DNA from 3 places in the Herminiimonas sp. GW821-FHT09C12 genome. Region 2 is predicted to be linked to each of the others. Evidence: predicted binding sites of a transcription regulator. Region 2 holds the regulator's gene; each other region holds the start of a gene.
The links. Region 2 encodes LexA, which represses DNA repair genes until DNA is damaged. Its sites were predicted from a motif close to ACTGTATNNNNATACAGT; they were not measured.

Region 1 (2,254 bases), 720 kb from region 2:
AGCACACGCATACGTGCCTACACCGGTGTCCCAACCGATCCACCGCTGGAAGCCGGCGCTGAACGCACCTTGCTGGTCGGCGATGTTTCGGCAGAAATTCCGATCCTGGTTTCCTCTGCCAAGCAATTGATTGAAAACATCAACAATCTCACTTCAGCCGACTCTGCACTCAATGCCAGCCTCACGAATCTGCAAGGCATGACAGCAAAACTCAACGGCCCGAACGGTGCCTTGGGCGCATTGTTTGGCAACGAAAAAGATGCGCAAAAAATGGTAGCGACGCTGGATCGCGCCAATGCTGTTTTGGCCAAAGTCGATGGCTTGCTGCTCAAGACCGACAATCAGGTATTCGGCAAAGACGGTAACAGCCAGGCCACCATCGTCCAACTCAATGCCATGTTGGGCGAAGCCAGAGCTAGCTTGAAGAAAGTTGATGCGGTACTAAACGACGCACAAGTCATTAGTGGCAACGCCAAATCGGCGACCAATGACCTCGGCTCGCTGCGCGCAGAAGTTGATCGCAGCTTGCGCAAGGTAGAACAACTGGTCAACGAAATCAATCGCAAATGGCCATTTGCACGCGACACGGAGTTGACCCTGCCATGACATCACGACTCTTAAATACGCTGCTAGTCACCAGTCTCGCAGGACTTCTGGCTGCTTGCGCCGGAACACCAGCGCCCGACTGGCAAATGAATGCCAAAAGTGCGACAGATCTGGCTACCAACGCCTATCTGACAGGCAATACGCGCGCGGAAGAGCAGGAATTCGCTTTTGCCCGCAATGAAGTAGCACGCACCGGCCGCATCGATCTGCTTGCGCGCGTAGAACTCACTCGTTGCGCCAGTCGCGTAGCCAGTCTGGTGCTTGAAGAATGTAGCGGTTTCGAAAAATTGCGGCAGGACGCCCCAACATCGGAACGGGCTTATGCCGATTATCTGGCTGGACGCATACAGCCTCAGGATGTCGCATCACTGCCGTCCCAGCATCGCACAGTAGCTGGTGCAACATCGGATACCGCCGCTGCAGCTGCTTTGCAAAGCATAGACGATCCACTTTCCCGGCTGGTCGCGGCTGGCGTATTGTTCCGCACCAACCGTGCCACGCCTGCTGTACTGACGCTGGCGGTAGACACTGCATCCGCTCAGGGATGGCGTCGTCCTTTACTGGCTTGGCTAGGTGTACAAGCCATGCGCGCGCAACAAGCCGGGGATAGTATTGAAGCGGAGCGTCTGCGTAGACGTATGGCACTTGTTGAAGGAACAGACAAATAATCCCAGCCAGTTTCAATCTGGCTACAAATAGCTGAATTCTCAAAAAAACCTTTTATACTGTATGCATATACAGTATATTGGTAATGCGTCGACTCGCTGACGCCTTATCCCAATCAGTATTTGGAGGTTTTATGGCCGCACTAGCATCCGCTCTTCCCGCTTCAGCACAGTCCATTTTCGCTTCATTGCCCGAGGCTGTCTGGTACAACGACCACAGTGAAACACGTCGTGCCAAAGCTATCCCATCCGGCTACCGCGCACTGGATCAGGAATTGCCGAATGGCAGCTGGCCTTCCTCCGTTTTGATTGAGTTACTGATGCCACGCCCGGATGTCGGTGAATTGCTTTTGCTGGCCCCTGTCTTGAGACAGCTCACGCAAGCTGGAAAAACCGTGATTCTGCTGGCGCCACCACATATTCCCTCCGCAGCATCGCTGGCTGATCTGGGCATCGATCTCTCGAATGTCATCATGATCAAAGCAGACAAACCCATGGATAGAATCTGGGCCGTCGAACAAGCTATGCAAAGCGTGGATTTCGGCGCTCTGCTGTGCTGGTTGCCGGAAGCGAGACCGGATCACTTACGTCGCCTGCAACTGCTAGCAGCTGGCAATGACGGTTTGACTTTTGTGTTCCGACCTTTATCTGACCAAAGCCAGTCATCTCCGGCCCCATTACGCATGCTGTGTCAGCCTGCGACTGACGGCCGCATGTCTGTCGAAATCATCAAGCGTCGTGGGCCGGTTCACAGCAAGCCTATGATGTTGCCACTTGCAGCATCATCCAAAGTAAGCGCACCACCTGTAGCACGATCACTAAGCCCACCTGTTTTCTCGATGCCATCCTATACCGTAGCGCATTCTGCTCTTGCCGCTACGGCTGCCCGACACCGCGCAACACTGCCGGTATAAGCGTACAACTCGCCTCCCACCACGGGAGGCGAGTCAGCACATTCGCGCTATCGCGCAATGCAATCAGAT
Region 2 (2,254 bases):
CAGAGCTGGTGCTGGTCAATCCGCGCTTTCCTGATGCTGCTATGCAGGAGGAGGCGGTGGCTTTTGCCAGCGGGGCGCAGGATATTTTGACGTCGGCGCGCATAGTTGGCTCGATTGAAGAAGCGTTGACAGATTGCAACTATGCGGCGGCAGTGACGGCGCGTTTGCGTGAATTTTCACCGCCTATCATTTCACCGCGCGTATTGGCGACACGCTTGGTCGAAGAGACATCTTTGCGTGCGGCAGTGGTTTTTGGCAATGAGCGCTTCGGTTTGCCGAACGAAATTGTGGAAAAGTGCAATGTCTTGATTAATATCCCAGCAAATCCGGATTATTCATCGTTGAATCTGGCGCAAGCGGTGCAGGTTTTGGCTTACGAGGCGCGTATGGCAACGGTAGGAGATGCGCGCGTGGCGACGGATATCGGTTTTCAGGGCGAAGCTGCGAGCATGACGCAGATCGACGGCATGTACGCACATCTGGAGCAAGCGTTGGTAGCTATCGATTTTCTGGATGCGAATAATCCGAAGAAGTTGATGCCGCGCCTGAAGCGTTTGTTTGCCCGTACGCAGCTGGAAACGGAAGAAGTAAATATCTTGCGCGGGATAGCGAAGCAGATTTTAGCAAAGCAAAAAAATACCGGATAAGCCCGGTATTTTTTGTTTCAACTTTGGTTTTAGTTCCAGCTACGCATCAAACCTACTGCCAGACCTTCCAGCGCAAATTCATCGCGCGACAGATCGACTCGTATCGGTTCGAAATCCGGGTTTTCCGGTAATAACTCGATCAAGGAGCCAGACTTCTTGTAGCGCTTGACTGTGACGTCATCACCCAGGCGTGCAACCACGATCTGGCCATTTTTCGCAGCATCGATTTTTTTCACCGCCAATAAGTCGCCGTCCAGAATTCCCGCATCACGCATCGACATGCCGCGTACTTTCAGCAGGAAATCAGGTTTGGCTGAAAACAACGCAGGATCTACGTCGTAGGTCGCTTCGATATGTTCTTGCGCCAGGATGGGCGAACCGGCAGCCACACGCCCGACTAAGGGTAAGCTCAGTTGCATTAAAGCTGGATGTGGCAAGGCCAATTGTCGGCCGGGGAAGCGTTCCGCGCCATTGCTGCCCATGTCGCGTAAGCGTATGCCGCGTGACGTGCCGGGCGAAATTTCAATCGCGCCTTTGCGTGCCAGTGCTTGTAAATGTTCCTCTGCGGCGTTGGCAGAGCGAAAGCCGAGTTCTGTTGCAATTTCTGCACGTGTTGGCGGGAAACCGGTATTTTCGATCGCGTCGCGTATCAAATTCAGAATTTGCTCTTGGCGTGCTGTCAGTTTGATCATTGCGTAGCCTGGCTTGAAGTGGCGCGTGAGGAGGCACGTTGCCGTGGACTGTTCATATAAACAGTCTGTATTTTTATACAGTGCATGCCTAAATGCAAGCTGATTTGCTCAAATGTGGATGAAATCACTGCATATTCGGTGCAGATGGTTGCGATAAATGCTTGAAAGCGTTGAGTTTTCTGGCCCGTACGCGTATGATTGCTGGTTTTCCTCTTCCCACACTCGTCTTGACGCCGAGGTGGGCAATCTTCAATCCGTCCAAAAGGAGCTTACATGCGTCATTATGAAATCGTATTTATCGTCCATCCGGATCAAAGCGAGCAAGTGCCTGCAATGATCGAACGCTACAAAGGCATCGTCACCGCACGCGGTGGTGTTGTTCATCGCGTGGAAGACTGGGGCCGCCGTCAAATGGCGTACCTGATCCAAAAACTGGCTAAAGCCCACTACGTCTGCCTGAACATCGAATGTGACGGCGAAACACTGGCTGAAATCGAAACCGGCTTCAAATTCAACGATGCCGTTCTGCGCCATCTGACAGTGAAAATGAAGAAGGCTGAAACAGCGCCATCGCCAATGATGAAGGCTGTGCAGAAGGAAGATGCTGCCAAGAGCCATCGCGCCGAGGCACCTGCTGCCTAATTATTGCAACGACGTATCAGGAGAGTGAATCAACTTCAGTTTGTAGCCACCATCGCCGAGCGTGAAATTTTGCGCTACACCCCGGCAGGTGTCCCGATTGTGTCAGCAGTTTTGCTGCACAGTTCGCAACAGACGGAAGCAGGTGTTCCACGATTGGTCGAGTTTGAAGTTGCCGCGATTGCCGCGGGAGAAATTTCAGGCAGATTCAATCAAGCCGAATTAGGCGGAACATATCAGTTCACTGGTTTCCTGGCACGTAAGAGCCGTAACAGC
Region 3 (2,254 bases), on a different contig from region 2:
GGCCTGCCGGATCGCGCTCGCGTCATCGGTATACGTCGGCAGCGTCAAATCGCGGGTGACGCTTTTAAAATCGGCAAAGCGCAACTTGATACCCACCGTGCGGCCGACATAACCCTTGCGCTCCAGATCGCCAGCCACGCGTACACACAACTGGGTAAAGATAATACCGAGCGCTTCACGATCCCGTTTGGCGTGTAGATCTTTTTCAAACGTGGTTTCGCGGCTGATCGACTTCGGCTCGGAATAAGTAACGATAGGACGATCATCGATGCCGTGCGACACCCGACCCAACCAATCGGCATACGAACGGCCGAAATGCGCATGCAGCACGGCTGGATCTGCATGCGCCAATTCTTCTATGGTGTTCAAGCCCAATGCCGCCAGCTTTTCTGCCGCACGTGGGCCGACGCCGTTGATCTTGCGCGCAGGCAAAGGCCAGATGCGCGTCGCAATATCGGCCTGTGTCAGTATGGTCAAACCGTTCGGCTTCTCAAGATCGGAGCAAATCTTCGCCAACAACTTGTTAGGTGCGATGCCTATCGAACAGGACAAACCTGTCGCCGCAACGACTGCATCCTTGATGCGCTGCGCGACGATGGCAATATCCTCAGTCTGGTCGTTAAGATCCAGATAGATTTCATCAATGCCACGATCTTCCATCTTCGGCGCAATCGCGCTGACTGCGGTTTTGAACAATTTTGAATAATGACGATACGCCGTAAAGTCCGTCGGCAACAGGATCGCATCCGGCGCCAGCTTCGCGACCTTCATCAAACCCATACCAGAAAACACACCTAGCGCACGCGCCTCATAAGTCGAGGTCGTCACCACACCGCGCCCAGCATAATCACGCAAGCGCGAATACTTGCGTGTGCCATCGGCCTGCAATACCGGTTGATGTGCGGAGCCTGCACCGATCACGACAGCCTGACCGCGTAATTCGGGATAACGCAGTAACTCAACGGAAGCGTAAAAGGCATCCATATCAAGATGAGCGATATGGCTTTGCTGACTACTCATGAACAATTTGATGGATGAAACAAGATGCTGAGCAGCATATCATTTACTGTACAAATACACAGTAAATTACTAAGGGATTTTTACTCAAAGAACTGCAGAGGCGAGAATGGCGAAGCACATGCCTGGAACATCACTCCAGCATCAAATATGGGCCGCAAATAAAACAAGGCGAAAGCACCTGCGCGCTCTCGCCTTTTAGGCATCAGTCAAATCAGAAAATTATCTGGTCGGTGCTGGGGTGATGCAGGGTGTTCCGCCGCTGGCTTCAATACGTCGTTTAACCAATGGATCAGCGGTGTAATTCAAGCGCGATTGATCAATATATCTTGGATCGTTAGGATCAGATGGTGCCTGCGCAGCTGGCACGACGATAGCACCTGGACATATTTGGGCCTGCTGGGCTGCTGCAAATTGCGAAAACATGGCTACTGCCGTGCCAGCGAGAATTGTACGTAGTTTTATCATGGCAAGTCCTTTGCTGAATAATAAGGAGGCGAACATTGCATACGCCCAAGAAGTGCCTGACCGATTACATCAATCGGCGATGCACGTCTTCTTACTGACCGCCATTATTGTTGGAAGTTCATCTTTTATATACTGGCAATGCCGCATGGCAATTCTTGCTACGTGAGAACTGACACAATGTTGGCACCATCAACGCGCGCCCAACCACCATAAACCTATCGCCGCAATCGACAACACAGACGCAATACCGGACAATAGCGACAAACGCCTGTAACGCTGCTCATTGGCAATCACACCCTGCTCCAGCGTGATTACCATTTGCTGCAATTGCTCGGCCAATTCCTTGATGTGCACCGCATTATGCGAGGCAACTTCTTGCAGTTCCGTAATTTGTTGCTGCAACAATGCTTCTTCCGTTGCGGCATTCGCATCAACCTTGCGGCTTTGGAAAACCGGCAAGGTCGCGGAGATGATCGTGCCCACATGCGGCAAGATCGCTTTTACCGCGGGCAGTAGCCATGTATACATAAGTGATTCCTCGCTTGATTGAGAGTGATGTAGCACCGCACAAACGGCAGCTGATTGCAGACCATTTAAACAGATTCGCTTGCGCATCACAAATGACGGCGCATTTCCATTTCATCACCATCAAGTTTTAAGTTATATTGCAACGACCCTTGTCTTCGCCTGATAAGCGCAGATAAACAACATCAATTTTAAAAATGACCACACCGCACATGCTCGACCCAAACGCATTACTCAAGCCATT

Region 1: a site for LexA is predicted at 1,331-1,348, ahead of imuA (translesion DNA synthesis-associated protein ImuA). Genes of this name have one in related genera too.
Region 3: a site for LexA is predicted at 1,066-1,083, ahead of dinB (DNA polymerase IV). Genes of this name have one in related genera too.

Annotation. Positions count from the first base shown of each region.
Region 1 is NZ_JBWKPC010000002.1:1,078,269-1,080,522, forward strand. It holds gene AC07N2_RS14900 (MlaD family protein) at 1-606, shown strand, start outside; gene AC07N2_RS14905 (hypothetical protein) at 603-1,274, shown strand; gene imuA (translesion DNA synthesis-associated protein ImuA) at 1,406-2,185, shown strand.
Region 2 is NZ_JBWKPC010000002.1:360,601-362,854, forward strand. It holds gene AC07N2_RS11595 (RNA methyltransferase) at 1-647, shown strand, start outside; gene lexA (transcriptional repressor LexA) at 677-1,339, opposite strand; gene rpsF (30S ribosomal protein S6) at 1,613-1,981, shown strand; gene priB (primosomal replication protein N) at 2,006-2,254, shown strand, end outside.
Region 3 is NZ_JBWKPC010000001.1:978,516-980,769, reverse strand. It holds gene dinB (DNA polymerase IV) at 1-1,020, opposite strand, end outside; gene AC07N2_RS04620 (hypothetical protein) at 1,240-1,485, opposite strand; gene AC07N2_RS04615 (hypothetical protein) at 1,675-2,013, opposite strand; gene AC07N2_RS04610 (hypothetical protein) at 2,208-2,254, shown strand, end outside.